Linked DNA regions of Fervidicoccus fontis Kam940. The main gene of each other region encodes a partner of the protein of the gene in region 2 in a complex. Links are inferred from orthologs where the notes say so. Each region holds a gene or a part of one and is shown on either strand. Other genes may lie near its edges. The genes, in order: FFONT_RS04960 and FFONT_RS00740.

Region 1 (15,812 bases), 810 kb from region 2 along the record:
TGCAACGCATCATTGATGCTTCTTTCAGCTTCATCAAGAATTATATCATTGGCTCCTCTTAATAATATAGTTACACTTTTCGCGTTTTTCACTCCTTCTACGAACAGCATCTTTTCATTTCCGACTTTTCTTTCTTCTACAAGAGATGCCTCACCTAAATCTTCAGGTCTTAGATCTCTAATGCTTGTGACAATTCTTCCTCCTGTCGCCCTCTCAAGCTTCTCCATATCGCTCCTCTTCACTCTTCTAACAGCAAGTATTCCCCTTTTCGCGAGGAAGTGTTGCGCAACATCATCGATGCCTTTTTGTGCTATGACTACATTCGCTCCAACTTCAGCTATTTTATCAACCATTTCTTTCAATAACTTTGTTTCTTCATCTAAGAAGGACTTCATTTGTTCTGGACTAGTGATGTTTATCTTTGCACTTATTTCGGGTTTCTTAATTTCTAGCGGGGCGTCAAGAAGCGCAATTTTCGCATTTTCTACTCTCTTAGGCATCCCTGGATGGACTACTTCTTTATCTAGGACAATTCCTTTAATTAGCATTGAATCATTTAATGATTCTCCCTTCTTTTTCTCAATCTTTATGTTGTCAAGCCTTAGTTCGTATCCTTTTCCTTGTGGCTTGGGTTCGGCCACTAATTTTGCCGCTTCAACTATCAAATCTGTAAGCTTTTCAAGCGTTTCGCCGCTACCTATGTATTTGCTTGAAATAGAGGTTTTAACAAGTTTTTTCAGCAATTCTGTGTCTTCAGGCTTTACTTCTACGGCGATAGAATCAAGAATTTCCAATGCCTTATGCATTGCTAAGCTGAAACCGTCCATAATTACTGTTGGATGTATATTTTGGTCGAGAAGAGCTTCTGCTTTTTCGAGAAGTGCCCCAGCTAATACAACAGCAGTAGTTGTACCATCTCCCACTTCTGCATCCTGAGCTTTTGCAACTTCTACTAGTAGTTTAGCAGCAGGATGATTTACTTCCATCTCTTTTACAATTGTAACTCCGTCGTTGGTAACTGTGACATCTCCAAAGCTATCAACTAGCATTTTGTCTAATCCTCTTGGTCCTAGGCTCGTTTTCAATATTTCTGCTAGAGTTCTTGCTGCCATTATGTTTGCTCTTAGAGCGTCTCTACCAGTTGCCCTCTGAGTTCCTTCTTTTAATATTAGAACAGGTACTCCATAGCTCATTCGTTAATCACCTTACTAAAGCTAATTAATTAGCTTATGTTAAATCAATTTATAAGTTAATGAGTTCAAAAGATTATGAAATAAATACTTCTATAAAAACTTTTCGCTCTTTTTTAGCTTTAATAAAAATTTCATAAGTAAGTTATTAGCAAATCTGCTTTTTCCTTTTTAACTAAAATTAAATACATTAATTAGCAAGGGCGGGGTAGTTTACCTATCATAGGTGAGGTTTTGAGTTTTCAGCGACATTCATAATATGCCTTCATGTTCTTTTTGGGTGTTTACGTACCCTCCGACCGGCCCTAAAGGGCGAGGCTTTCAGTTGTAACATACCTACGAGACTTTTAGTTCTGCCTTCAGGGAGTATCCTCCGAGTATTAAATCTCATATTAGTACTTATATTTATGATCCACCCTCCTGCAACAGGTCTTTGATGAGATAGATTAAAAGTAGAGAGATAGTTTACTGAAAATTTAAAAAAGGTAAGAATTAGTTAGAAATATTTTAATCTCTTTTTAGCTATTCCGTAGAGTTATTTATCAAACTTTTATTAAAAAATATCATTCATTATCTTCTATTGTTTGCTATAAGGTTCATTTATGGCTTTAATAAGCGGTGCATATAGAGCTTTTATTACGTATTCTAGATGAGCTAAGCTTGGACCTCCATCCATCAGGACAGCAACCCAAGCAGCTTCGAGTATTTCCTCTCTGGAAGCTCCCAATTTCATTGCTTCATTTAAATGATAATAAATGCATGTCTCACAGTTTTTAACTATTCCTATGCTCAATGCAATAAGCTCCTTCGTTTTCGCATCAAGAGCTCCATTTTTTTCAACTTTATTTACAAAGTCCACAAAAGCGTTTGCTTTTTTCAGGACTGATTTTTCCTAATACCTTCATCATGTCATTGAATTCTTTTAGTTTTTCCATAGAGTTCAATCCTCTAGAATTTTTTGCACAATTTAACATTATTTATTATTATTCATAATTTTATTAAAAATTTGAACTATTTAAATTTTTTCTTAAAATCTTTATTATTTAAAATAAATATGAACATATAAGGATACTAATAATTTTTATCAAAGTTTTTTAATTTTTATTCTAAACTAATAAGCTTAAACGGGGGAGTATTTTTTTCCGAAATATACATATCAAGATAAGTTTTGCAGAACCTACAAACTTCACTAGAAGAAGTCCCTCCACAGTATTTACACTTCTTTAGCATACTTCCTCTTTCTTTATACAGCCAAGAAAGGGATTTATTTACTGAAAAAATGACTTCGCCACTCTGCATTCTTGAAGCATCAGTTAAAATTCTTTCAGTATATTTTTCATATATATTTTTTTCATAATTTAAATTTCGTATTTGGAATTCATAAATTTCTGGAAAGTTATAATAAGCCATGAAGCTTGTTTCGTAACATGAAATACCACTAAAAGCATTAATGAAGTTCGTTCCATTGCTGCTAGAAATCACTAGAACTCCTTCGTTTATTCCTTCTACTATGCTTCCAAGTATTGATGACAACTCAAGCAATATTAGTACGTCTTGGCATAATGGAAGAACAATAGCGTTGCCAGTTATATTCTTGTCCAATAGACTCAGCATTCCCCTAACAACTCTTAATCTTCCAAGCATGCCTTCATGAGAAATATCTTTCTCTTCATTATCAACTATTTCTAGAGAGTAGAAAACTTCGCTTGGTAGCTTGCCCAAAACTGATAAACTCTTTCTAACAATCGGAGAACTTTCAAATATGACCGTTAGTTTATTATTATATTTCCTTTCTATTTGTCTTAATATCTTAATTAGTACTAACCCTTCTGCAGTGAATGATCTCGGTACAAATACAGAGAGCTTTCCTCCATAGCTCAAAACATTACTTCTTGAGAGGTTTCTTTTCAGTCTCTTGTAAAAATATGTGCTGTAGCAGTCTGCGCATAAGAAGTAATTCGTATATGGTACCTTAAAAATTGCCTCCTTCTTCCCGCATTTTGTACATTTCATGCAATTCGCCTTTATGTGCGAATTTCTTATACTGCGCAAAATCTTTCTTAATTTCATATCAAATTATTGTATCAATTTTTCCATATTCACATCGTATTTTATATGATTCATATATCCTACCATTTTTAATACAATTTTAAGGATAAAATCTTTAGCTATTTGCTTTTTTAAATTAAAGACTTTGTCGCAACCTTCAGTTAGATAAGATACCTGATTTTTTCCACCATAAATGACGAGGCTTTCACTTGTAATAGGTGTAATAAGCAGGATTTGAAATTTTCCGAATAAAAATGAAAACTTAAAAAACCTCGGTTTAAAAAACATTAATTGTAGCTGACTTCTAGTGAGGGAGTAGATGAAATGAGAGCTAAATTTACAGCCAATATCGATATACTTGACTATTACATAGGAGGCTTAGTTGATAGAATAGTTATGAAAGGGTACTATGACATTGATTTGGACAGAGAATATGACCACTTAATGTGGTATATTTACGAAAAGCTTGTTGTTATACTTTTTAAAGGCAAAGAGCCCACTAGAGAAGAGTTTGAAGAAAAAATGAAGAAAATAAGAAGAAGAGATGCAGATAAGCTAAAAGTATTGATATCTTACTTGATAAGCAAATATATGAAAATGAGAAACATACAATCTACAGGTAAAAGAAGCCAAGATGATTTTTAAACATTTTTTATGCTGAAAAATATGCAATAATACTTCAGGTAAAGTCTTTCCTTTAGAAAAAGAAAAAACCTCTATATCCTTACAGAAATTTGTATTATCGTGTTCAGAATTAAGATATCCCTTTACGCAAAACAACTTTTTAATCTTTAAACGGGAATATTTTTATTTACATAGTTATCCGGGCAAATGCAATTATTGCTCAAACTAAAGAAAATGATCTTTTAATATCATTTTGTTTGGAGGGATGCTAGTTTGATAGAATTTAGCATCATCGACCCAGAAACAGTAAACAGCATTGTTGTTAAGAAAAGAAATGGAAGCACCGAGCAATTTAATTTGGAAAAGCTAATGCAATCTGTGAAAAAAGCAGCCAATGGATTTAATGAAATTGATGAGGAGCAGATAAAAGAGGTAGTTGAAAGCGTAATTAAGGATCTGACCTTAAAAGGAAAGGAGGTTCCTTCCTCTGTAATTTCAGATCTTGTAGAAAAGCATTTTGTGTCTAGGATACTAATTTCCCCAATATGGGAAGAAGTGGCAAAGAGATATGTACTTGCAAGAATTTATAATCATGTTTTTGGAAAGGGGAAATGGAATGATTTTGACCCGGTGGATTCGTCTTTTACTTTTAACGCACTGAAGGTCCTTGAAGCAAGATATCTTTTAAAGAATACAGAATCGCTTCGCTTTACCGAAACGCCATCAATGATGTTTAAAAGGGTTGCAAGGCATCTCGCATCGGTTGAAGGGAGATACAATAATAATACTGAAGTGTATGAGAGAGAATTTTACAAAATTATGTCAGAGCTAAAATTCATACCAAACTCTCCCACACTTATGAATGCTGGAACTAGAAACGGTGTTTTGAGCGCATGCTACGTTATACCAGTTAGAGACTCTCTAACTACGAGAAACAATGATGGAATAATGGATGCTGTAAGAGCCCAAGCACTAATACAGCAGCAGGGGGGAGGGACAGGTTTTGATTTCAGTGAATTGAGGCCAGAAGGAGACATAGTCGGGTCAACACAGGGAGTTGCCAGCGGTCCGCTGAGTTTCATGAGACTTTTCGACGTTACTACAGAGGTTATAAAGCAGGGAGGCAAAAGAAGAGGAGCTAATATGGGAGTTCTTCATGTTTGGCATCCGGATATAAAAAGATTTATAAAGGCGAAAACCGGTGAGCTCAAAGACGTATTTTTACAGAACTTTAACATAAGCGTTGGAGTGTATGACTCATTTATGAGGGCAGTGGAAAACGATGGCATTTTTCCTCTAATAAATCCAAGAAAAACATGGCTCAAAAACACTCTTGATATTGATAGCAAATTCTATGCAGTGAATTTAATGAGATACAGCATAGAGGAGGAATGGGTTCAGGAAGAGCTAATAAAAGAACTTGAAAAGAATGACTGGAGCATCCCGCTTCATGAATCAAAGATCATTACTTGGGAGGAGGCTTTAGCTATAGCAGAAAACGAAAAAGCCATAGTCAATTATGTTAAAGCAAGAGATCTATTTAAAGAGATGACGGATAGTGCATGGGAGGGTGGAGATCCAGGAGTTCTTTTTATTGATACGATAAATAGAAAACATCCAACATGGTATCTTGGAAAAATAAATGCAACTAATCCATGCGGAGAAGAGCCCTTGCTTGAGTGGGAAAACTGTAATCTTGGAAGCATAAACTTGACCAAATATTTAGTTGAAGAAAATGGCAAATATAAGATAAATTGGGTTGCATTGGGCAATGATGTAAAGATTGCCATTAGATTCTTAGATAATGTCATCGACGCTAATAGACATCCTCTATCGCAAATAACAAAAGCTAACTTGAAGACGAGAAAAATAGGACTCGGCGTTATGGGATGGGCACATCTTTTAGCTATGATGAAAATACCATATGACAGCGTTGAGGCCATTGTTTTGGCATATAAGCTATCGGAATGGATAGCTTATAATGCATACCTTGAGAGCATTGAGCTTGCAAAGGAAAAGGGCCCCTTCCCGGAATTTAAGCCAGATCTATATAGACCAATATGGAGAGATGCTAGAAAAATAGAAGATTTGCTATCTATAGCCAATATAGAACATGGCAATATAGAGAGCATAATAAAAGCGTTCGATACACCGGAAATCGATTGGAATAAGCTAGAGGAAGAATACAGAAAGTACGGCCTCAGAAATGCAACCGTGACAAGTATAGCTCCAACAGGAACAATAAGCATTATTGGAGGCACAAGTAGCAGTATTGAGCCTCTTTTCGCTCTTGCATTCATGAGGATAGTTTCTGTTGGAACTTTTATAGAAATTGATAAAGTATTTCTAAAGGAGCTTGAGAAATTAGGGCTTGATACTCCCAATTTGATCTCAAAAATCGCGGAAACGGGCTCAATTCAAGGCATGGATGAAATAAGCGAAGAATTGAAGAGAGTATTCAAAACTGCTCATGATATTGACCCTATATGGCATATGTTACAACAAGCATCTTGGCAGGTTTGGGTAGATGCCGGAACAAGCAAGACGATAAACCTGAGAAGAGATGAGCCTCCTGAAACTGTCTATAACATATATTTGCTAGCTTGGAAGCTTGGGATCAAAGGCATTACTGTATATAGAGATAAGAGCAAAAGCATTCAAGTGCTCGAAAAAGGCATAAAGAAAGAAAATAAAACAGTTGACAATCACGTTAAGGAGGCTGTCGGAGAATTACATGAAACTAGAAAATCTGTGAAAAAAATCAGGATAGGAAAAAAAGAAATTGTTGCTGCTGAGGAAGACTATGCCGGCGGTTGTCCTACCTGCGAAACTTGATTTAAACGATATTTGAATTGAGCGGGTTTTAGAGGTTTTTAAAGCTAAATCTTTTTTGCTACGAGCCTTCCGTCTTCGGTCTCTAAAGATAAAATTTTTTCATCCAACAGCCAGGCAAAATACGACATTATCGCTGATTTCAGCAAGAAATACTGTGCCAATGGAACATTCGAAAATCCGTAATGATTAAGAACTTGAGAAATTACACTTTCAACTTCTTTTTTAGACTCAAAGCTATTAACAATGAGATCTCTAACCTCTAAAATCGCATTAATGTTTTTTAAAATCGCATCTTCAGCTTCTGATTGGCTTTGGATTAAATCTCCGTGAGAAGGTAAAACTGCATTGAACTTTTTTACCTCTTCTTTTAGCATTAGAAGGGTTAAATATGAGTTCTTAACATTTACATGATATGGTATTTTATGCTTTATTAGGGTATCGATACCAAAAAAGGCGTCAGCGGTAAATAAAAGCTCACCTCCAATTTTCAAACCGATCATGTCAATACTATGTCCAGGCAATCTTATAATTTCTATTCCAAATTCATTAATATTAAATTCTTCAATTGAATTGCAGCTTGACGGTTCGGCAGCGAGAGTTTTTATTGTGAGAGACTCCGGAGGAAAAGCTTCATATAAGTATAAAGGTTCAAGCAAAGGATTTTCGATAAAGGCACATTCATTCTTCGTTGAGTATGATTGAATTTTAAACTTTTTTTCTAAATAGCTATTTCCTCCAATGTGATCAGCATGAGAATGAGAATTGATAATTGCTACAGGAGTTAAAGAATTTTGATTTAAAAATTTTGCAATTTTTCTTCCACTATCCTCATCTATGCCGGTATCAACTATGATAGCCTCTTTATTATCGTTTGTTACAATTAATACATTTGTCCTTCCTTTAAAAATTAAAAACTTAGAAGACTTTTCCATGATATCACGACTTGATCTTTAAAGAAGCACTTATTGTGTACATTTTTCATCTAATTATGTATTAATTTTTATTTGTTTTTAAACAAATCTATTTTTACGATAAAAAGCATTAATAGCTAAGCGAAAACTTAAAAACGTTCTTGATTTTTAATAAAATGAAGGAATACATCAGCAAAGATGTGAGTGCCGCGGTAGCTCAGCCCTGGTGGAGCGCCGGACTCATACGGTTAAAAAAGAAAGGTCGTTCCTGAGAGATCCGGAGGTCCGGGGTTCGAATCCCCGCCGCGGCACCAAGATTGATTAAAGCAAAGTTATAGATATTTCATAAAAATAATTCTTTTCAATACTTAGAAGAAAAGGGATTTTCTTTTACAATATTCACGTTTTTTCTTCATTTAGTATCTATTTCATAATTTTAATTTCATTATTAATATGGAAATTGTGATAAGCAAAAATTTTTCTATAATATTTTTAAAGCATATTTTTTAAACTCAAGCTAAAAATCAAGAATTAAAATTTTCTAGAATAAGCGATGCTTTATTTTTATTTATACAAATATCTAGAGAATCTTTTATAGAGGTTTTTCCTTGAATTCTTGCCTTGATTATGGTACCTTCCTCTATTTCCAATTCTCCATATAGTGAGCCATTTACTTCTGGATAAATTTTTATTAATTTTCCTTTTATCAAAAAACCTTCGCAGTTATCTTCTGATTCAACTATTGAAATATCATTTGACCTTAAAGCTAGATATCCGTCTTTTTCTTGTATATCGCTAAAAATATTCGCATGCTTTTTTACGTCGCTTAGCTTTATAAAATTGTCAAATCCTAAATAAATTGCAGCTTCAAGAACTTTAGGATCTCTAAGAGCTTTATCAGGATCTCCTAGATATAGCATCTTTCCATTTTTCATGAAAAACACATCTGTAGCTATTTTTAACAAGTTTGAAGCATTTTGGCTGACGATGATTGTAGATAGCCCTATCCTTGCAACCGTTCTATCAAGTAAGTCAATTGCATTTACGAAACTTTGAGGATCCAAATTAGAAAAAGGCTCGTCAAGTAGTAACAAATCTGGCAGTATTGCTAAAGCTCTTGCTAAAGCAACTCTCTGTTTCTGCCCTCCACTTAAAATAGAAACTTTTTTATTTAAAAGATCTTCAATTTTTAACTCTCTAGCTAAATTCAACACACGTTCATTCCTTTCATTAAGCGGTATTTTTCTCACCTTCAGTCCGAACTCTATATTCTCTCTTACGGTCATGTTTTCAAAAAGCGCATAACTTTGAGGGACATAGCCGATATTTCTCTTTTCAGTGGGCAGCTTTGTAATCTCTCTTCCATTTAGTATTATGTTCCCCCTTTTTGCATCTATTAGACCAAGAATTACTTTGAGAAGAGTAGATTTTCCAGCACCATTTGGTCCAATGATTAGCCCAACTCCATTTTTCTTTAGGTTTAAATTTATAGGACCAAGGTGGAATCCGCCAAGGTATGCTTCTAAGCCAATAACATCAAGAGAATTGTCGCTCAATCTTATTCCACCTTCCATCTTAGAACAGCCCTGGTTGCTAGATATATTCCGAGAATTAATATAAGCATAGCTACAGAAAATCTTGCGGCTTCTAACACACCTAGACCAACGTATGCCTCATAAATAGCTACAGAAGCTGGGTATACAAAATTACCTGCAAAGTTTACTTGGTAGGCTACTATTAGCAGTGCACCTGCCTCAGAGGATGCTCTTGCCCATGAGGTTAAAATTGCATTTGCTAAAGCCTTTTTTATATTGGGAATAACAACAGAGAAAAAAGTTATAGCTCTTGGTGCTCCCAGGCTTAATGCTACATTTTCAATTTCGGGGTCTAACCCTTTAATTGCACTTTCTATTATTCTTACAGCATATGTCGATGAAACGTAAAGAACGGCAAGCACAGCTCCAAAAATAGTATCTATAACTTTTATTCCAAGTGTCTGCAATAAAGCACCAAATCCATAGTACTGTGCAAAAGAAAGAACAATCATGATACCTACTATCATGTGAGGAACGGCAATAGGAATATCGACAATAGTTTCAATAACTTCTTTGAATCTGAAATTATATCTTGCTAGTATATAAGCTAGGGGTATGCCAAATACAATTGAAGCGAGTGCAGCTAAAGACGATGCGATGATTGTTATCAATAAGCCTAATTCAAACTGTGTTATTTTAAACGAAGATAGAGCTCCGCTAATTCCAACAGCAAAAATAACTGCAATTGGGTATGAAAAGAATAAAAGCAAAATCCCGCTTAATATTATAAAAGTTAGTAAAAAAAGGGAAAATTTTGTGCTCATCCCGGAAACAGACCTTTCATATTGGTTACGTTATCTAATGGTATGGTAAATATTTTTATTTCTTGCGGTACGTCAGTATAGTTTCCATATACTATTCCAGGGTTAATAGGTTGAATTCCGTAAGATTTGAGAACTTGCTGTCCAATTGGGCTATAGATGAGCAATATAAAATCTATGCTCGCCTGCTTATTCTGAACATTAGATGGTATTGTTATCGTATATATCACTGGTTTACAGCTAAAAGTCTTTGTAGTTCCTAGTTGAGTCCAAGTTACATTTACTTGTTTATAATAGTTAACATAGCTCAAGTCTCCAAGATTTATAGCTGAAGGAAGCGTTATATATGTGATGTTATATCCATTTTGCTGATAATATTGTACTTGGGGAATTGCATTAGATAAGTATGCAGAGAGGATGAATTGAACAGTATTATTTGCGGTCATCAGAGAAAGAAGGTCAGTTTCAGTATTTCTCATAATGTATTTAGACGGATTGCTATATATTGCGCTCCATAAGTAACTGCTATTTCCGTAGAAAGTTAGGCCAGCAAGTTTAAGCATGCACTGTGCTTGATAACCGCTGGGATCTGTGAATGGATTTGAAACTCCTACGACTGTATTAGGATTCAGTGCTATTATATTAAAAATTTTTCTCCAAGTATCGTTCCAAGTATCACTATATGGTATTTGTTGAATAGATTGATTCCAAAGAGAGTATACCTCTCTTCCATATGGAGTATTTAAGTCTACAATTATTGTCATTTGTGTATAACCGAAAGCTATTTCATAGTCTGAAAGGTTAGCTGGAAAAAGTACTGATGGAATAGTAGATGTATCTGCTGCAGCTACAATGCTATAAGATTTCGTAGTAACTTCTTTTTGAGCTACTTCTCCGCTACCTGCAAAAAAGGGAGAACCCTGCTGTACTGAAGGAAAATAGTTAGAATATATCGAAAGAAGTTGAGAGAAACTAAATTTAAGCGTCCCGGCTGCTCCTACATTAAATGTAGTTATGTTGGTTGCCGGATTAGCTTTAATTTCATGATTCTGTATAGTATAAACTAAAACTCCACCTATAGCTAATCCTATAATTATACCTATAGTTAGATACCAATATTTATTCATAGAAATCACTATATTCGTTATTAGATTTTGAAAATAAAAAATTATCGGTTTATTGTAAATTTAGTAACATCTGCAAAATATGAAAATTCAGTGAATGTGTTACGAAGGAAAAAAACTAAAACATTTTATTCAAACGAATAAAAATAATAAACATAAAAATGCTTATTGAGAATAAAAGAAGATTCATAGAAATATAATTCCAATTCTACTATTTAGGACAAAAAAAGAAGGTGTGGCATTTAGCGTCTTGTTAAGGATTTGGAGGCAAACTTAAATGAAATATGAATTTATTGACAATAAAAAGACCGTGTTGAAAATAAAAATTGAAAATATAGACGACCTTTGGCTTCTTTATACGATACTTCAGAAGGGAGATCTTATTACTATGAAAACATTAAGAGACGTAAAGCAAAGTGAAGGTGGAAAAAGCAGAAGGTTGCCTATGACCTTAACTATTAGTTTATCACATATGGAATTTCAACCATTTACTAATAAATTAAGAATAAGAGGAATAGTAAAAGAAGGTCCTGATAAGTTCGGGATTTTAGGTAGCCACCATACCTTAAGTGTAGGCGAAGGGGACGAATTAATAGTATTTAGAGAAGAAGGGTGGGATCAATCAACTATAAAACGTATGGAGAAATATAAAAAATCTTTTGGCTCAGTTTTGATTGTGGCTGTAGACTATGATGAATATTCAATAGCATTATTTCGAAGGCAAGGTTATAAGATATTGGTGAGCAACGATCTTCATATACCGGGTAAAGGAGATGAGAGTAGAGAAAAAGCGATAACCGAAGCTATAAATGAAATCGCATCTTTAGTTTTATCTATAATTAATAGGGAGAAAGATATTTTTGGAATAGTAATTTCTGGTCCTGGTTTTTTCAAGGAGGTAGTAAGCGAAGCTATAAAAAATAGCATTAATAAATTGACAATTGTGTTGGAGAATACGAGTATGGGCGGAGTTTATGGAATAAAAGAGACAATTGCTAAAGGTAAGCCAACAGAAATTCTAAAAGATGAAGAACTAAAAAAATCTTTGCAACTTTTGGAAAATATTCTTATAAAGCTATCAGTAAAACCTGAACAGGTCGCTATTGGTTTGGAAGAATGTAAAAATGCATCTGAAATTGGTGCAGTAAGCGACATATTGATATTGGACGAACTTTTGAGTAATCAAGATTTAGAAAGAAGAAAAGAAATCGAAGAAGTATTAAATAATGTTGAAAGTTTTGGGGGAAGAGTTGTGATACTACCTTCCTGCTCAGAGGCTTCTGAAAAGCTTTATGGACTAGGTAGCATTGTCTGTTTACTCAGATTTCCGATTAGTACTAATAAAGCCGATTTTTCTTCCAGTACTAAGAACGAGGGTCTCTCTTCAAGCAGAGAATAGTGCTCGCATAAATTTCAGTTATTTAATTACGAAAATTCGGCCTAGCGCGATCAATGTTATTGATATATCATTCTTTAAGATTTAAAGCTATTTGCATCCTAAATAAGTAGATAAAAGAGTTAAAGATACTTGGACTAAACTCTTGAGACCTGACCCATAGGAGGAAAATAATTAAAATAATCTCGACTTATTAACAATAAATCTCTCTCTCGTAGGATGCGCTTCAACTACATATGCTTTTCCTTTCTTATTGATAAGATCTTTTAATTTTTTTAAATCATCTAAATGAAAGCAAAGAGAATCTCTGCATCTTTGTATCAAACCTTCATCAATAAATTTTTCTATCTCAATATCAGTACTTTCTGGCTCTAAAATTCCGAATTTGATTAATCCTCCATCAGCCTTTTCATAAATTTTGATGTCATTTTGAGCGGTAATAATAAATCGATTTCTGGTTTGGACGGCATCCTTAAATATAGCAGGACAGAAATGTATAGGTATTTTTAAGCTATGCTTTTTTGCGTATTCAATAACTTTCATGGCGGTTTCTCTGCTTCCATTAACAACTATACCGTTATCACTGATAACAAATCCGTTTATTCTTAGATTCTTTATATTTGTCTCATTGGCTTCCAGTTCATTTATATTTAAAAAATCGGCTCCAGCTTTATCAAGAAATTCCGCTAATTTTATCATCCACTCTTCTTTCCCAGGTAAAGAAGGAATTTCGACTCCTACTGAAAGAGAAGTAACTTTTTTTGCAATTACTACTTTCTTTTCTATTCCATCTATCGTAGGATGAATTCTAAGCTCATCCAATCCAGCTTTTTCTAGCTTTTTTAACACATCTTCATTAATTAAAATGCCATTTGTGTACAAATGGATATGAAAATTGCTTCCAAAATTTTGTTTAAGCAATTCGATTATCTTCGTTGTTCTATCAAAAACTATTAAAGGTTCTCCGCCAGTTATACTCGCCGATTTTGCTCCAGATCTTTCTATTTCTTCAAAAATTTCTTCGAAATTTTCAATCTTTCTTTCATTTACATATATCAAATCCTTATTTCTTCTCAAATAGCTTACTGGGCAATAGAAGCATTTTTCATTGCATAAACCTGTTAAAAATATGACCGCTTTGATCCCAGAAAAACATAAGTTGCAACCAACTGGAAGCTTATTTCCATATATAGCAGCTATTTCTGACTTTTTAATGCTCATCAATACTTACCTCTCTCTCTAAGCACCTTCTTTAGAGCAGGATTTTTTTCTGAAGCTTTTAATACGGCATCTTCTATTGGGTCCTCTGGATATAGCTCTATGTTCAAATAAACCCCAGTTCTCCCTTTTTCATCTCTCCTTATCAGCACTCTCTCTCTTTCTAATATTGTATCAATGCTTATTTTTAAAAGACTGGCAATTTCTTCTTCTCTACCTATTATAGAGCTCTTCGTATAACCTTCTTCAATAGGTTTTATGAGCTCAAGCTTTTTGTTTACTCCGGGTACTCTCACATTCTTCATAAGTTGCCCATAGTCTATAATTCCCCCAAAAGAATAGAATTCTACTTCCCTCTTCATTAGCTTTGTCAAGGGAAAGCTCACTACTACCTCTTCCTCGGGGTCCAAAATTAGATATGCCTTTGGGGAGTTCGATGGTGTTGCCTGAACTATTCTCTTGAGAACAGGCAAAATCCCAAAAGATTCAAGGGTTAGCTCAATTACATATGAGGGAATGTCTTGCAGGATTACAATATCTACATCACTTTTACTGTGCACATCTCCTCTTGCCACGCTACCGTGCAAAAATGATCTTATGTTCTTAGATTCAAGTATACCCATAATATTTCTAGCTTTTTTTCTTTTCTCGTTTAGAATTTTTAGTTCTTTTTCACCGTATTCAAAGTAGAATTCATCATAATTTTTCGACACTTTCTCTCTTACCATTTTAGTTCACGTTAAGAAACAAAGTATTGCCTAAGATATGGGAGGAGAGGAGAAGGTCCAAAGCCCCGCATCCTTGGCCGCTAGACTACCCGGCTTCTTATCATATATTTAATATAATTCGTTTAATAAAAATTTTTATTCCTTTTCTACGTCTTCGTCCTCTTCTTCTAATTCTTCTGCAATATTTTCTTCTTTTTCTATTTCTTCTAATGTAGGCTTTTTAGTTGTCTCGATCAGCAATTCAGAAAGAAGTTGCGCATCTTCTTCTCTTATATAAGGTGCAACAACAGAAACTCCTCTATCATGATAGCTGTCTTCACTTATTTTCAGACTTTCATAGACTATCAAGTACACAGGCAAGGTTGCAACAAGAGTATCTTTATCTTTTCTCTTTAAGTTATATTCTTTGTACTTTGAAATTACCTCTTTTGGCAGGCTAGATTTTAATTCCACCTCGAAAATATCCCTAAGTATCATGAAATCACTGAAGGAAGGTAACCACTCATTCAATAAAAACTCCTTTCCAGCATTTTTTACAACTTCTTCAAACTCTCCTTCTACTATCTTCTTATCCTTTACTTTTCCTGAATGAGCGTTTATTATAATAAAAGATTGCTTATTTCCGGACATATGCTAACACCAAAAATTTCACGCATTAAAAAAGGGATTATTTTAGGAGTTTAAAAATTATTCGCCAAACAATTTAAATTCAATAAAAAAGTTAATTTTAAAGTCCGCTTGATAGATATTCATCATAAGCTTCTTTCAGTAGCCTGATTCCTTCTTTTATTTCATCTTCAGTTGGCATGCTAAAGTTTAACCTTATAGTATTTAACACGCTGAAGTCATGATAGAATGGTTGTCCAGAGACGAATAGTACTCCCTTTTTCTTCGCATATTCTAATAGTTTTTGTGTGTTAACTTTCTTGTTGTTGAATTGCACATATATAAACAATCCTCCCTTGGGCTTTGTCCAGTGAGCATCATTGCGGAACAGTTCATCTAGCATTTCCAGCATAATGTCTCTTTTCTGTTTATACCATGGAATAGCTATTTTTAAGAATTCTTCATGAATTCCATTTCTGAGCCAGATTGTCGCTAAATATTGAGATATACCAGAGACACCTAGGTCTATGACTTCCTTCGCAGCAAGAAGGGCTTTAACAATTTCCTTGTTTGCAAATACCCACCCTATTCTAAGCCCTGGCGAAAGGATTTTGCTTAAGGTGCTAGTAAATATTACTCTTCCTTCGGTATCTAATGATTTAATCGCAGGTAGTGCTTTTCCCTCATAGCTCAAATAGCAGTAAGCGTCATCTTCAAATATTAGAAAGTCATACTGAGACGCGAGCTCATATAGATGCTTCCTTCTTTCCATTGG
Region 2 (15,813 bases):
GGAGATCGCCTCAGTTATCGTATTTTTGCTGAGCGATGAGTCATCTTTCATGACTGGTTCAGAAGTTGTAGTAGATGGGGGATATACGGCTCAATAATTTTTTAACAATCCCCTATACTCCTTTTTTGAAAAAGCAAAAAAATTATAAGGATTTTTTCATTAAACATCACTAGTTGAGGAACAAGAGCGGCGGTCGTCTAGCCTGGACTAGGACGTCGGCCTTCCAAGCCGGTGATCCCGGGTTCAAATCCCGGCCGCCGCATTTTTTGAATTAGCTATAAATAACTGCAATTCTTTAATTTCTAAAAGCGCAAAATTTATTGCTTTTTAAATTTTTGCAAAATCCTATTTGACCTCCTTCTTCGCTTTTAAGAACCCACATCCTTTAAAGTGAGTGATTATAATTATATTCAAGTGATGGGGAGCTTTATGGTAACGGGTTTCGTTAATGCGAAGATATATGCGTCTTTTAACCCTTTGAGGATAGAAGAGGCAATGATCGTAAGCGAGGGTAGGGTTGTATATGTGGGTAAGGAAGGCATTGTGAGAGATGTGGTCAGAAAGCTCAATGGAAAAATATTAGACCTTAATGGAAGAGTGGTCCTTCCTGGATTTATTGACTCGCATATGCACTTGGATGAACTCGGAATGTTTTTAAATATGCTTGATCTGAGAGAAGTGAAGAGCGTAGAAGAAATGAAGTCTATGCTTAGGGAATACGTTCGAAAAGCAAGAAATTCCTGGATCCTCGGGCACGGATGGGATCAAGAAAAAATGGAGAGATGGCCAACTAGGCACGACCTGGATGAAGTTGTAAAGGAGAAGCCAGTAATGCTTACAAGGATCTGCATGCATGCTGCAGTTCTAAATACTAAAGCTATGGAACTCACTGGTCTTATAAACAGCGATCTTCCTGGTGTTATGAAGGATGAGAATGGAATTCCAACTGGAGTGGTGAAAGAGGAGTCGTTTGAAGTTGCAAGGAGAAAGTTTTCGGAATCCCTCACCATTGACGATTACTCAAAGTTTTTGGAAGATGCGATGAATTACACATCTTCCCAAGGAGTAACTACTGTGGGGTTCGTGAGCTGTAGCTTAAAGGCTTTCAAAGCTCTTATGAAGATAAAAGATGAGGGCAGGATGAAGGTTAGGGTAAGGGCTTATTTGAATTATCAAGAAGCTATGGAATTATTCGACTTCTTTAAGAGTTTGGGATTAAAAAGAGGGGTAGGGGATGATATGTTGAAGCTCATGGGAATTAAAATAATAGCAGACGGAAGCCTTGGCGCAAGAACCGCATGGCTTTCAAGCCCATACTCTGATGACCCAGAAAATAGCGGTCATTCAAATATTGATGAACAAGTTCTAATGGAAATTGTTAAAGCTGCGGACGAGCTGGGGCTACAGATTGCTGTTCATGGAATTGGAGATAGGGCAATAGATATGATAATTAGCGCTTACGAAAAGCTTGGAAATTTAAAGGAGAAAAGGCATAGGATAGAGCACGCATCAATCCTGAGGCCTGACCAATTAGAAAAGATTGCTGAACTTGGAATAGCTATATCACTTCAGCCGCGCTTTGTAATATCTGACTGGTGGATCAAAAATAGAGTTGGAGAGGAAAGGATCAGGTTGGCTTACCCATTCAAGTCGATGATTAAGAAAGGAATTAAACTGGGATTTTCCACAGACTCTCCAGTAGAATCGCTGAACCCATGGGAAACGGTTTATAGCTCCATTACAAGGGGAAAATACGAAAATTTGCCAATATATGAATTCACGAAAGATGAAAGGATAAACTTAGAGGAGTCTCTCTATTTCTATACAGAGGGCTCTGCATATCTCCTGTTTGAAGAGAGTAGTTTGGGAAGCCTAGAAGAAGGAAAATACGCCGACTTCATCGTTGTAAATAGAAATCCGTTTGAGCTCGATGAGAGAGAGATCAGAGATGTAAAGATAGAGGAGACGTATCTTTCAGGCATTCGCGTCAAATAAACCACAGAAAAGTTTCAGAAAAAGTTTCAGATAAAAATATTCAGTAAATAATTTATTACACGCCTGCATAATATATTATAAAATCATTATGAGTGATAAAAAGTGTCTTTTACTATTGAAAGGGTAAAAACATGGATCCCCGGGCTTGATGAGCTACTGAATGGGGGGATTCCTAAAAGAAACGTTGTCATAATCACCGGAGGGCCGGGAACAGGAAAGACAATACTTTCGCAGCACTTTCTGTACAATGGACTTGTGAGGGGAGAGGCTTCAGTATATGTGTCTTTAGAGGAGCATCCCGTTCAAGTGAGGAGAGCTATGGCTACGTTCGGCTGGGATGTGAAAAAATTTGAAGAGGAGGGAAAGTTCGCTATTGTAGATGCATTTACTTCGGGCATAGGTGAAGCTGCGAAAAGAGAGAAGTATGTTGTAAAAAGCGTTGATGATGTCGGAGAGCTCATAGATGTAATTAGAATGGCTATTAAAGAGACAAATGCTCAGAGAGTAGTTATAGATTCCGTCTCCACTTTATACATGACTAAGCCTGCAATTGCCAGAAATACAGTAATGCAACTAAAAAGGATACTTTCTGGATTGGGAACAACAAGCTTTTTAATTTCCCAAGTAAGCGTAACAGAAAGAGGCTTCGGAGGTCCTGGCGTTGAGCATGCTGCTGATGGGATAATAAGGCTAGATCTTGACGAATATGATGGGCAGCTTTTAAGGTCTATAATTGTTTGGAAGATGAGGGGCACTGCGCATGATATGAGAAGACATCCTTTCGATATAACTGATAAGGGAATAATTATATATCATGACAAGGTCTTCAAAAGCCACGTGATGTGATTTTTCATATGTACCTACAGTACTTTACTAATACATCTTCTATTTTTTTCAAATCATAACCGCTCTTCAGCCTTACAATGCTTATATTTCTATGGCCTCCAGTATTAACAGCCATGCCAATAGCATAGAGCTCGTCCGCGATTTTTTTAGCAGTTGCATTTTTAGTCCTTATCACCAAAATCTCTCCATCCTTTACTTTAGCTAAAAGAGCGACAGGTGCCTTGAACTTCCTCGCTAACCTCGTCGCAAGACTGGAGACGCCTCTCCTCTTCCACTTCTTTCTCGCGTCAACAAACCTGAAGCATCCGACCCTCCTCGCGCTTATTGCAAGGTCTTCCACTGCCTTTTCAAGCTCCTCATCTCTCTTTTTTATTTCCTCTTCAACTTTATTCAGTATTTCCAAATCGCTTTTTCCCAAAGGTATCGGGAGTGGGTTGGATAGCCACCTAACCATTTTCTCCCAAAACTTCTCCTCCCTGTTCAGCTTTAGAGCCCTCGAGATCGTAGCCACAACTCTAACGGTCTCCTTTATTTCATCAGATGGCTTCCTCCCTAGCTCTATATACCAAAGAGCCTTCGCAAAAAGCTCAAGCCTTTGAGGAAGCTGGAGCTTAATTTCGTGAGCAATATCCAATAAATGCATGGACGTAGGCTTATCCTTCCCCAGTCTAAACTTGTCAATAAATTTTCTAAGCACCTCGACATTGTCTATTGTGGAGAAGTGGTGATCTACATAAATGACTTGCGTGTTAGGACAGCTCTTTTTTATGTCTTCAAAAATCCCAAAATTTTCCTGGATATATGGTATGTCTAGAAACGCAATAAACTCGGGGCACCCAGAATAATCGTTCATAACTTTTCTCAATTCTCTGGGACCGCTAGGTCTTACATATACGACAAGCTTTTTATTTGAAGGGTACGCTCTGCTGTTCTGCATATACGAAAGTATTGCAGCGGAGACTGCTCCATCAGCGTCCCAATCGCCGATTATTAAAGCATCTTCTTTCGTTAAAAGCAAAATAGTCACCTTTGTTAAAATTCAATTGATCTTTTTCATATTTTAATATAAACTTTTTCTAAAAATTATCTCTTTTTTTAAACAAAATGTATTTAATTTCTCATTTCAATAATACTGATGCAAGTGCGTGAGATTGTGAAGTGCAGTTTGTGCGGAAGAGAGGCAGTTTTCTATCAAGCCTTCACGAACAAGTATCTCTGCAGAGAGTGCTTTATAGAGGATGTTAGGAAAAGGATTGCAAACGAAGTAAAAGATAAGAGGATGTTCTCAGAAAGAGACAATCTCCTCCTCGCAATTAGCGGAGGAAAAGACAGCTTTGTTCTTCTAGATGCAGTATCGCATTTTCACCCTTCAAGCAAAATTATAGCACTATCAATTGTAGAGGGAATTCCCGGATATAATAGGCAGGAGTACATAGAAAGGATAAAGAAATATACTAAAGAGAGGGGCATAGATACAGTAATAACCAGCATAAAGGAATTTGTGGGCTATTCCCTTGGAGAAATAGTAGAAAAATCTCGTGAAATGGGGATTGAGCTCTCTCCCTGCACTTACTGCGGCAGCTTGAGGAGAAGGATAATTAATGTCTATGCCAGAGAGCTCGGAGCAGACAGGACACTCACAGCCCACAATCTGGATGATGAGGTTCAAACCGTTTTTATGAACATACTTAGAGGAGATCCGGAAAGGCTACTGAGACAGCACCCACTTTCCCCTAAGTTGAGCGACAAGCTAGTGCAGAGAGTAAAGCCCTTGAGAAAGATATACGAGTATGAGGCAGCATTTTATGCCTATTTACTTGGATTCAAATTTCAAGAAACCGAGTGTCCGTATATAATCTACCAGCCGACATTGAGAGCAAGAATAAGGCACTGGCTCTACATGCTTGAAAGGGAAGCTCCGGGCGTTGAGCTGAGGATTTTGGAATTTTTTGATAACTTGCTTTTAGATAGAACAAACAAGCTGAAGGAACTAAACTCCCTCCCAACTTGCAGAATATGTGGCGAGCCGACGAGCATCGGAAGAGATGTATGCAAGCTCTGCGAAATGCTTGAAAAAGCTGGAATAGAACCAAAATACAACTATCCTAAACATATGGGAAAATGGAGAGCAAAAGGTGAAGGATAAATGGATGAAATTGCATATTTGGGCATTCTCTACTTTGCAATATTTATAGGATTTCTCGCTGGAATTTTTGGAAGGAAAAGGTTTGAAAACGGAAAGGGAGTGAAAAAGGCCATTGGCTATGGGCTAGAAATTTCAGTTCTTGTTATAATATTTTCTGTGGGTATGGAGATGGGCTCAAGCTGGGAAACCGCAGACGTCTTTCTGATCACAATATCTTCAATAATGGGAGTGTTAAGTGGAATTTTAGGAGCTTTTCTAGCAAAAATAGTTATGAAAGGTACCAAATGATGAAGTTTTATCAAGCAGTAATTCTCGCGTTCATAGCTGGTTTTATTGCAGGAAAGTTATTTAGGCCTGAGAATGTAAGTCTTTTAATGGAGAATTCTTTTTTAGTGATGCTTGTGTTTTTTGCCAGCATAGAAGCATCTTTAAGGATTAGGGAAATCAAAAGCTTTAGAAAGGCGTTTTTAGGAGTAAGAACGCTGTTGTTCGGAATTTTAGGTTCTCTTATAACGGGTTTGCTTTTCTTTTTTGTGCTTGGGAAGGGCTCCATACCTGCATGCATGGGGCTCGGATGGTATACTTTTACAGGTCCATATTTAAGCGCTTTAGGCGGAAGCACTCTAGGAACTATAGGCTTCTTTTCCAATTTGTCCCGTGAGCTCTTCGGCATAATCGCATTTCCAAGCATTCAAAAATACTTTGGAGATTTTGGCGCAGTAACTTATGCCGGAGATCCTGTATATGACGTTTTGTTTCCATTTGTGCTTAAGTACTGCAAGAGTGAAGATAGCGTTATCGCTGCTTTCGTGCAGGGCTTCCTGACAGGATTTGTGGTTCCAATAATTGTTCCCTTATCATTTATATTGGTAAATCTTTAGCATGTTTTTTAATTAGGCAAATGATAAAAGCTAAAACTGTCAAATGATATATATTGCTTTTTAGTTAAGAATTATTGAAAGGGTGACATTATTTTGGATGATAGCACTTTAACAGCACTATTGGAAAAAAAGTTCAGCGGTGAGGCTCTTAGCGAATCGGTAGTAATAGGCGAAAGCATTGGCGGTCTGTATAGACCTTCTAAGCAGTCAGTCTATTTTCACAAAGTGAAGAACAATTCTAAAGCTACTTTATCACTGCTTGAAATAGGAGCAATTTTTGACAAGCAGGAAAGCGTTAAGTGGAGGATCTGGTTCGATGGTATTTCTGTATCAAAACAATTTAAGCCGAATTTTATATTACCTATTGGAGAAAATACATATGGAGCTACGGTGATAGACATCACCCCGCTTGTAAATAGAGAGGCGAAGAGGAGGTTCCATAAGCTTACAGTTATATCCTCGACACCTGTGTTTTTGACCCATGCGACGATTATAAAGCTAATTGAAGATAATTCGGATACGACTAACTGGATAAAGTATTATACTGGAGGGGCTATTATAAAGAGCCAGGAAATAAAGAAGATATCCGTAAAAAGCAATGAATTGAGGCAAAATAACATTCACTTTAACATATTTGCGCAGAAAGTTCCTCAGTATTTAGAGATAAGGGTTAATGAGAGATACGTTAAGCGCTTAGAGATTTCAAAAAATTGCGATGATTATCAAATTCCCTTTGACAAGGAGCCCATATTTACTTTAAGTTTTAAGAATGATGGAATTGATGTCGGCGGAAAGAGCAAGAGTTTCATATTAATTACAAATTTGATAGTGAACTCTGCAAGCAAGAAACAGCGGAGCATAGATTTGGAGGCGGAGATAAGGGGAAGAAATGAAAGCGGTGTAATCGTAAATGTAGACGTCTTCAATAATTCTGAAAGTCCGCTCGAAGCACCGATGCTGGTTGCATTTTCTTCAGGTATTCTCGTATCAAAAATTGACTTAGAAAGCATACAGCCAAAAAGCTCAGCAAAGAGGGAGCTGGTGCTTAAGTTGCCTCCTAATTCTAGTTCGATTACTTTGAGGTTGATATGGAAGGAAAATAGCGAGCCGCAATATATAGAAAAAAAGATAAAGATAACAAATCAAATATAATTTTGGAATAGGCCGGTGATAATAAGATATGGGCATTTTAAGGGCCGTTCTGGATGTTCTCATTCCAATCAAAGGAATAGGCATTGATGAGCTCTCGCTAGTTTTAGAAAGAGTGAGGGGAGTTGAAGGTGTAAACATAACTGTCAAAGAGATTGATGTAGAAACGGAGTCAATCTTAATAGTGATAGAGGGCAGAGATATTGATCTGAAAGAAGTTGAAAGGGAGCTCTTAAACTATGGAGGAGTAATACACAGCATTGATCAGGTAATTTCTGGGAAAAAAATCGTAGAAATTCCGGAATTTTTATACGAGCTTTGAGCTTCCACACTCTATCCTTTTGGTCTCATATCCCAATTTGCCGTTTATGGCTAATTGTATTCCATACAAAGCGCTACTCGCTCTATTCAAAATGGAAAGGACCAGCTTTTCTTTGTTTATGACCTCCTTTCTTGAAATTAAATCTATAAGTCTTCTTTCAACTCTCCTGACTATTGCCCTAGATAGCGATACGGCTGCTGCAGCGGGATGCCCACCGTTGAGCAAAAATAGAGGCTTTGCATAAATTGAATATTTATCTGCTATGCTCTCAAGTACTTTTAAGTCTTCTTCGCTGATGCAGTCCTTACCAGCGATAGTAAAACCTATCCTGAACAAAAGGGTTTGGATCCAATCAACCTCGCTTTTTATTTCCTTAAGCTCATCTGGAATCAAGCTACTAGCTAGCCCTAAGGAAGCTTCAGCCTCATCAAGCTCTCCGACGAATTCAACAAACGGATGATTCTTAGGAACCATTTCTAGATACTTCATGCAGAACGTGCTTCCCTCATCGCCTTTTTTTGAGTACAGCTTCATGATTAAAAACCTTCAATTTGTTGATATGGACATGTTGTATAATCTGATCTCCAGATATTTTAAATTAAAAATTTTGAAATTCAAGAAACAGGATTAAAAAGGTAAGACGCTGACCTTAAAAGAAAGAGTATTCGAGGATCAAGTGCTAAAATGAACTGACTCCCTTACCATACTCATATCTTATCATCGGGCTTTAAAAAATAATACCTTAGGAATATTCAAACATCATACTAAGATAGAGGAGGCTCTCGGATTAAATATGACATTTCTAATGTGCAAAAAAAGATCTTTACGTTAACCTTTTAATCCTTCAAACGAAAGAGTGATTATGTCATTTTTTAGGTGAATAATCATGAGTTCAGAAGAAGAGACATCCGAATTTAATGAAGAGCACCCAATGGTGCCTGGAGGAGAGCTTGACGAAGAAACATTAGAGGCTCTCGAAGAGGCGCTTAGAGATATGGCATCTCCAGTGATTGCAGAGATTTTTGTTAAAGAAAGCTGCTACTACTGTCAGGAAACGATAAAGCTTTTAAGTTATTTCAGGGAAAAAAGTCCTAGCGTAAACGGAAAAAAGCTGTTTGATTTTGTTGTATATGATAAAGAAAAGGATGTAGAGAAATTTAAGCAGTATGGAATATCAAGAACGCCTACTGTAACATTAGTTGAGGGAAGGATAAGATATACTGGTATACCTTCAGGAGAGGAGATAAGGAGCTTAGTAGAGACAATTATCAGAATTAGTCAGAACGATTCAGGTCTTGAAGAAAGCAGCAAGCAAACCATCAAAAGCATAAACAGAAAGGTGTATATTGAAGTTATAATTACTCCATCATGCCCATACTGTCCATATGCAGCGCTGCTTGCAAACATGATCGCTTTCGAATCATACAAATCAGGAAACAAATCCGTAATTGCAGATACAGTAGAAGCTTATGAGAACCCTGACATCGCTGACAAATACAATGTGATGAGCGTGCCTGTAATAGCAATAAATGGAGAAGTTGCATTTGTGGGACTTCCTTACGAAGTTGACTTCGTCGAAAAGGTAAAAGAATTAAGCTAAAGTTATATATGCCTTTTTTGATTTTTTTATGTGTGATGATCGTTGAATGATGTAGTTTTAACGGTTGTCGCGATCGTTACTTATTGGGTCATAGCACTCGCCATTGGGTATGCTTTAAGGAAAAAATTTAAAGGATTGGAAGTTTCCCCCTTTTTTATAATTTTTAAAAAGCCTTCTGCTCTCTCCTTTTTGGATAAATATGAAAAAAACAAGTTTCTGAGAGGATTAATATACGCTTCAGTAATTCTCACGTTCATATCGCTCTTCATGTTCTATTACTACATGATCGAAGCTGTAGCTTTAAGGTTTTCAGGATACAGCTCAGGTGGTCTCGTTCCAATTATACCTGGGATAACAATAAAAGGAACCGCTATTATCTACATACTTATTTCTATAGGAATAGCTGCCCTAATCCATGAGCTTTCTCATGCGTTTGCATCAAGGGTAGCACATATCCCCGTTAAAAACGTAGGATTCATACTTGCAGTATTTATACCGGCCGCATTTGTGGAGCCGGACGAAGAGGCGTTCAAAAAAGCATCTTTTAAAGATAAGATTAAAATACTCTCTGCTGGGCCTTCATCTAACCTGATAATAGCGTTCATCTTTCTAATTCTAATTTTACTCATGACAGTAAATGCTGTCGGAGCGACAGTGGTTTCTGTGGAAAGTGGATCTCCAGCACAAATTTATGGAATAAAGCCGGGTTACACGATACTGGAAATAAACGGTACAAAAATAGGCTCTCCATATGATATAGGGCCGATAATCGAGAACTACACCAACAGTGGGGTTTGGTTCAATATTACATATAGATCTCCAAGCTCTGAAAACCTCAGCTGGTTGCTTGTCTACAAGCCCTCGAATGTAAGTAAGATTGGAATCACAATCGAGCAGGCAAAAGGCATACAATCACTTCCGGATAGTGTTTATTTTCCCATGCTGGAATTTTTCACATTTATGTATGTTATAAACTTCAGCCTCGCGATAATAAATGCGGCGCCTATTTTTATCACTGATGGAGGGAGGATAATAAGCGAAATCATTTCGTTGAAAATCCCTGGAAATAAAGGAAAAGCTCTGAATTTCTTCATACAGACTTTTACGCTGCTTTTAGTACTTTCAGCAATAACCTTTACTCCAATTGCATGAGATCTGCATTTGAAAGCATTACATATGTATTCTTTATAAAACCTCAATTGTTAACTATATACAGTAGAAAGGGTGTATAGCATGTCAGAAAGCAGAAGCGGAAAAAATGATCTGAGAATTAGGGAAATGAAGGCAGGGAGCACTACTACTAATCCGAAAAAGGCAGCCGAAGAGATAGATCAGTACATAAGCATGATGCAGAAAAAGTTTGAAAAAATAAAAAACAGGATAATGATCTTCAGCGGCAAAGGTGGTGTCGGAAAGACCTTTATAGCTGCATCTATAGCTATGTATCTTTCAAAAATGGGCTATAAGGTTGGGGTATATGATGCTGATGAGACGGGATCCGTAATACCATTCGTTCTCGGGAATTCCGATGCCGAAATATATATGGAAGAAAGCTCTGGAGAGCTTATTCCTGCAAACATTAAAGGTATACAGGTAATGAGTCTTGAGTTAATGCTAAAAGAAAAGGACTCTCCTCTAATTTGGCAGGGCGCTTTAAGAACGAAGTTCATACTTCAAACCCTCGCTTTGACTCGATGGGAGGATCTCGACTTCCTAATATTCGACATGCCTCCAGGTACTGGTGATGAGGCTATTACAATTTCTCAATATGTACCTTCACCAAAATATGCAATCATCGTCTCATCTCCCGGAAAGCTATCTGAAGGAGTTGTTAGAAAGGCAGTGGTCTTTCTCAAGAAAATGGAGATTCCCATACTAGGGATCGTTGAAAACATGAGTCATTACACTTGCGATGATGGCAGTAAAATCGAAGTTTTTGGAAAAAGCTACATCGAGGAGATTGCAAGGGATCACGGGATTGAGGCTTTAGGAAAAATTCCTTTAGATGAAAGGATCAGAGAGTCCCAGGATAAGGGCGTTCCTATTTATGAGCTTGCAAGCGGGAGCGAAATTGACAGATCTCTTGAACTCTTAGCGAAAAAAATCATTGAAAAGCTGAGCTCAAAGGATCTCTGAAAGTTTATAAAAATTACTTCTTTTTATCTTTCCATTACTGCAAAATTCAACTCCTTCTAGTTCCAAAAGCCTTCTTTTAAATTCTTTACCGCTAAAAGCAGAATAACCTCCCAGATTGCCGTTTTTCATTACAACTCTATGGCAGGGAACCAAGATGGGCTCATCGTTCTTTGATAATATTTTTCCAACTGATCTCGGTGACCAGCCAGTTATCTTTGAGAGCTCACTGTAGCTTGTAACTTTTCCAGGAGGAATCAGCTGAAGAAGAATTTTGACTAATTCTAATTTGTCCAAGTCCTTACTCCTCTCTGACCTCCTCCCCGCCTAAAGGGCGAGGCTTTCAGTTGTAAGATCTCTCTAATGGCATGTTAAAAAATATTATTGAAAAGATGAATAATATTTTAATAGTAAAAAAGATAAGGAATGTAATATGGGAACAATAGATATTTCTTTATTTGTAAGAGTGCCTGAAGCTGGTTATTTAACCTCTCTCTCGGACGCTATTTCCAGCATTCTCAGAGAGAAGACACACGTGGGCGGAACGATAACAGGCTTGACAGAAGAAGGATGCGTCTTGTTTGCACAGCCGCACTTTTCGAGCATTCAATGGCTCGATGAGCAACAGAAGATAGGATTTAAGATAAGGATTATCTGTGAAGAGCCGATATCCGTTTATAAAGTTATAAAGAGCATAAGAAGCAAAATAGAAAGAGAGATTGCGCTTGAATTTTAAACCAATATAATTGAAGAAGTTTTAAGTACATGAAAAGGTTTTTTAAAGTAATTTGTATAAACAAAATATTTGAAGGGCCCGTAGCCTAGCCAGGATAGGGCGCCAGCCTCCTAAGCTGGTGGTCCGGGGTTCAAATCCCCGCGGGCCCGTTAGCTTCTGCTATTTTTCTGCGTATATTAGGTTTCCCATGCTTCTTTAATTGAAAAATAGCTCCAGGGTTTTATCTATCTGATCTTTATTATTTCTAAAAGAACGATATTACGTAATGAACAGGATAAAAAATTTAAATCTCTTTCTTAATAACGTTAAAGGGGATGCATGAAACTTCTTTTACAGTATTTAAGAGCTTCTTTTTTGCCAAATCAACAGCAAGCCCATAGAGCTTCATTTTCATAAGTAGTGTAAGAAAATTGGGAAAAGGAGCTCCTGAAGCTTCCGGATGCCCGCCACCTCCCAGCTTGAAAGCTATTTCTCTAACGTTGCACTTTTTCGACCTAAATTCATATTTCCCTCTCTTATCCACCACAACTACGATATCTGAATTTCTTACAGACATAAGATACTGAGCAAGCATGCTTGTGCTCAGATCGTTATGACTTTTAAATACAAATGTCAGTTTGATCCCTTCTATATTGATATCTTCCGCTTTTTCTCTATAAAATCCCATGAGCTCAATTTCCCTGTCAAACACTTCTACGGCTTTATTTTTTGATGCTTCAATTAGCGTTTCGAAGCTCGGGGACTTTACAAATATGCTATGAACGTATTCGAGCCATTTTTTTCCTCTGCCATTGCCTACAAATCTAACCAAAAAAGGTGCAGCCCAGTCGTTAAATATCCATAAATCTGCTGAGCACACAGATTTGGAAAGCATATAAGAAAAAATATCATCGGTGTTCAAATTTCTATAAACAACCTCAGTAGCGCAGTGATTTTCGTCAACTCTCAGATCTACACCTTGCTTGATGAGATCATCCTTCCACTCATTATTCCATATGTGATGGTCAAACCATCTTATTCTAGCTCCTTTTTCCCTCGATATTTTTTCCAACGCTCTTTCTACTTCTTTAATAGTTGAGGCATTCGGACCTATATCGGTAATAACCAGTTCATCGAAACTTTCATCAGATTTTGCTATGCTCTTAACCGCCTTTAAAAGCTGGTAAGGCTCAACGAATATAACTTTATAGCTTTCAGGCTTTGTATTTCTTATGTATAGGGATGAAGAGCCTACTCCGTCTAGATCTGTGTGAGTTATCGAAATTAATTTGAAATTTCTCATTGAGGGACTCTCTCCTCATTTTTAAACTTAAGCATTAAATCTCTTGGGATCGATATCCCAACTTTTTGTCCTTCAGAAATTTCTTCACTAGGCAAAACCCTCACAATCACGCTGTGTTTTTCATCAATTGAAATCTCCAATAGCTTGTAAGCACCTAAGTACTGAATTTCTTCAACTAATCCGCTGATGTCTCCATCGGTGTTTACAATTTCAGCATCTTCTGGCCTAAACCCAACAAGGTCAGCATCATCTATACCAAAAAACGACGCAGGAAGCAAGTTGCTCAGTCCAATAAAGGTAAAAATAAATGTGTTCTTAGGTTTCCTGTAGATTTCAGCGGGACTGCCGTCTTGAACGATTTTGCCGGAATTCAGTATTACTATATTATCAGCTATTGCCATAGCCTCTTCCTGATCATGTGTTACATGTATTACAGTCATGTTCAGCTTCCTTTGCAATTCCTTTAGAAATACCCTGACCTCAAGTCTTAGCCTCGCATCTAAATTACTCAAAGGCTCGTCGAGGAGAAGTATTTTTGGCTCCTTAACTAGGGCTCTTGCAATTGCGACCCTCTGTTGCTGTCCACCAGAAAGCTGATGAGGATACTTATGAAGCTCGCTGGAGATCCCGAGTATCTCAGCGACATTCTTAACTTTCTCATCTATTGTCTTTCTGTCTAGCTTTTTTATTTTAAGCGGAACGGAAATATTTTCATACGCAGTTAAATGAGGGTAAAGAGCATAGTTCTGAAATACGAGCCCTATATCTCTTTTCCATGCTGGAACATTTGTTATGTCGACACCATCTAGTATTATCTTCCCCTCATCTGGGAGTTCCAATCCTGCAATGAGCCTGAGGGTGGTAGTCTTTCCAGATCCAGAAGAGCCTAAAACTACATTGTAGCTTTTTTCTTTGAAAGTATATTCCTCTATCCTAAGCTCAAACTGACCATATCTCTTTCTCAAATTTTCAAGCCTTAGTGTCATATTTTTCCACCACTTGAGCCCCAAATTTTTTCAAGGTTATTCCTACCGAAGTAGAGGAGCACCAGAGACGGGATTGAACTTATGACTCCGGCCGCAGCTACACCCCCATAGCTCATAGAAACAGGACTCATGAGGAGTCCTATGAATATTGAAAAGGTCTGAGCCCCTGAAAAGCTTAAAGGCTTACTGAGATCATATGGCGAATAGGTAAAAGCTAGAGGAAAGATGAGCGCTCCCCAGCTATACAAAAATGCATAGATGGCCGCAACGCTGAGACCGCTTCTGCTCAATGGCAGAACCATTTTGTAGAATACCTTAAGCCTGTTCATACCATCCATCTGAGCAGCTTCTTCGATCTGCTTTGGAAATTTTAAATAATAATTATACATTATCCACGTCGTTATTGGGATCGTCATTATTGGATATGTCAGTATTAAGGCCCACCACGTATTAATTATACCTAGTATTTTTAAAAATGCGAAAATTGGGATTATGTATATAAGCGTAGGAGTAGCGTTGAGGTAGAGGATGTAGATAAGCAACTTGCTACCGCCAAATTTATGAGATGCCATCGAATACGCCAATGGGGAAACGAGAAAGAGGGTTATAAGAGTATTTATAGAAGCCACTGCAAGTGTAGTTATTATATAGGGCAAACCTTGAGTAAACATGAGATCGAAGTTGGCAAACGTTACTGACCTCGGATATAGTAAGGGAGGGATGCTTATAAGCTCAATAGGTGTCTTCAGTGCTATATTTATAATCCAGTACATCGGTATGAGGAAGAAGGCTAGGTAAATAGCAACAATAAGCTTATGCAACCAGAGGGGAGCTTCAGAGTTTGGTATAAAGTCCGGAACGGACAGCCTCATGAACTTCTGAGATCCTAAAGTTTTTATGTAGATAATAGCGAGAGCTGTTGATAGTAGCGACATGAGAACAATTATGGCAGCTGCATATCCAGGAACACCGGAGTAAAACTGGTCAAAGGCGTAATATGCTAAATTGTCCAGAATCCTCGGCCCAGCTTGAGATGTGCCTATATAAATTGGGTCAAATGTAAAGAGTCCAGTTATCATCATAAGGACAAAAGCCGTAAGTATTTGAGGCGAGATGAGAGGAAGATCTATCATAAAGAATCTCTTTGCACCTGCAAGACCATCAGAGCTGGCAGCATGCTGTATTTCTTTTGGTATTGAAACCAATCCGGAATAAATTATAAGCGTAGCCATCGGAAGGCTTCTCCACACATCTATAAGCACAACGGTCCAAATTGATGAAGCTAAGTTGGTTTTTGTGAGGTAATATGCTACTCCAAAGAACGGATTTATCATGAGGTACCACATGCTTGCAGCTGTGACAGGAGGAATAAATGCAGGAAGCATTATGAGGAACAGCCACTTGCTCCCTACCCTTTTCAGTGCAACAGCTAAGGGAATCGCGAAGATTATGTCAATAATCGGGGTTGCAAACATGTATAAAAGCGTATTCACTATGATCCTGGAAAGATATGGATCCTTTTTAAACCAGAAATAGTTTTCAAGACCTGTATATATCAATCTTCCGAGAGGATCCTGAGTATATAAGCTTAAGATGAAGTTACTTACTATAGGATAAATTGTAAATATGAGAATATAAGCTATGGCTGGAAGTGAAATTAAAAAAATATATTTGTCTATTTTCCTCATGAACTACACCAAAAAAAAGTTTATGAGGAAACTTTCATAAGGTTTATCC

The links.
Region 1: the proteins of FFONT_RS00740 (region 2) and FFONT_RS04960 are in contact, whole or in part, in a crystal structure (PDB 3D31), measured with the Methanosarcina acetivorans proteins. The link is inferred for Fervidicoccus fontis Kam940 from one-to-one orthologs. Residues at the interface, in WP_011020340.1 of Methanosarcina acetivorans: Thr40, Glu44, Ala47, Phe49, Ser68, Pro69, Glu70, Ile74, Phe76, Tyr78, Asn80, Ser82, Leu83, Phe84, Pro85, His86, Phe95, Gly96, Met99, Lys100, Lys101, Arg140, Ala141, Thr144; in WP_011020339.1 of Methanosarcina acetivorans: Arg169, Leu170, Asn172, Ala173, Ala174, Arg175, Ser176, Leu177, Gly178, Ala179, Pro180, Leu181, Lys183, Phe187, Val188, Pro191, Leu192.

The regions. Positions count from the first base shown.
Region 1 is NC_017461.1:948,603-964,414, forward strand. Bases 8,069-11,067 are described here. They hold FFONT_RS04960 (ABC transporter permease), read right to left. Parts: upstream 9,969-11,067; coding sequence 9,168-9,968; downstream 8,069-9,167. Other genes in these bases: FFONT_RS04955 (ABC transporter ATP-binding protein), read right to left, coding at 8,134-9,183; FFONT_RS04965 (substrate-binding domain-containing protein), read right to left, coding at 9,965-11,067. Outside these bases: thsA (thermosome subunit alpha), read right to left, coding at 1-1,193; FFONT_RS04925 (carboxymuconolactone decarboxylase family protein), read right to left, coding at 1,768-2,049; FFONT_RS04930 (hypothetical protein), read right to left, coding at 2,292-3,203; FFONT_RS04935 (hypothetical protein), read left to right, coding at 3,564-3,884; FFONT_RS04940 (adenosylcobalamin-dependent ribonucleoside-diphosphate reductase), read left to right, coding at 4,137-6,698; FFONT_RS04945 (MBL fold metallo-hydrolase), read right to left, coding at 6,743-7,630; more of FFONT_RS04965, read right to left, coding at 11,068-11,092; FFONT_RS04970 (mRNA surveillance protein pelota), read left to right, coding at 11,367-12,488; FFONT_RS04975 (radical SAM protein), read right to left, coding at 12,660-13,706; FFONT_RS04980 (nucleotidyltransferase domain-containing protein), read right to left, coding at 13,706-14,431; FFONT_RS04985 (DUF2286 domain-containing protein), read right to left, coding at 14,567-15,061; FFONT_RS04990 (aminotransferase-like domain-containing protein), read right to left, coding at 15,159-15,812. UniProt on the Methanocaldococcus jannaschii protein: Part of the ABC transporter complex WtpABC involved in molybdate/tungstate import. Probably responsible for the translocation of the substrate across the membrane.
Region 2 is NC_017461.1:141,611-157,423, reverse strand. What follows is about bases 12,082-15,081. They hold FFONT_RS00740 (ABC transporter ATP-binding protein), read right to left. Parts: upstream 14,077-15,081; coding sequence 13,087-14,076; downstream 12,082-13,086. Other genes in these bases: FFONT_RS00735 (ABC transporter permease), read right to left, coding at 14,073-15,081; FFONT_RS00745 (DHH family phosphoesterase), read right to left, coding at 12,092-13,090. Also shown: FFONT_RS00830 (SDR family NAD(P)-dependent oxidoreductase), read left to right, coding at 1-97; FFONT_RS00820 (amidohydrolase), read left to right, coding at 430-1,995; FFONT_RS00815 (KaiC domain-containing protein), read left to right, coding at 2,098-2,841; FFONT_RS00810 (hypothetical protein), read right to left, coding at 2,846-3,859; FFONT_RS00805 (TIGR00269 family protein), read left to right, coding at 3,995-4,987; FFONT_RS00800 (hypothetical protein), read left to right, coding at 4,988-5,275; FFONT_RS00795 (LysO family transporter), read left to right, coding at 5,275-5,868; FFONT_RS00790 (hypothetical protein), read left to right, coding at 5,962-7,020; FFONT_RS00785 (DUF211 domain-containing protein), read left to right, coding at 7,049-7,339; FFONT_RS00780 (ATP:cob(I)alamin adenosyltransferase), read right to left, coding at 7,325-7,873; pdo (protein disulfide oxidoreductase), read left to right, coding at 8,226-8,939; FFONT_RS00770 (site-2 protease family protein), read left to right, coding at 8,982-10,091; FFONT_RS00765 (Mrp/NBP35 family ATP-binding protein), read left to right, coding at 10,173-11,075; FFONT_RS00760 (MGMT family protein), read right to left, coding at 11,061-11,369; FFONT_RS00755 (hypothetical protein), read left to right, coding at 11,506-11,808; more of FFONT_RS00735, read right to left, coding at 15,082-15,764; FFONT_RS00730 (ABC transporter substrate-binding protein), read right to left, coding at 15,785-15,813. UniProt on the Methanocaldococcus jannaschii protein: Part of the ABC transporter complex WtpABC involved in molybdate/tungstate import. Responsible for energy coupling to the transport system.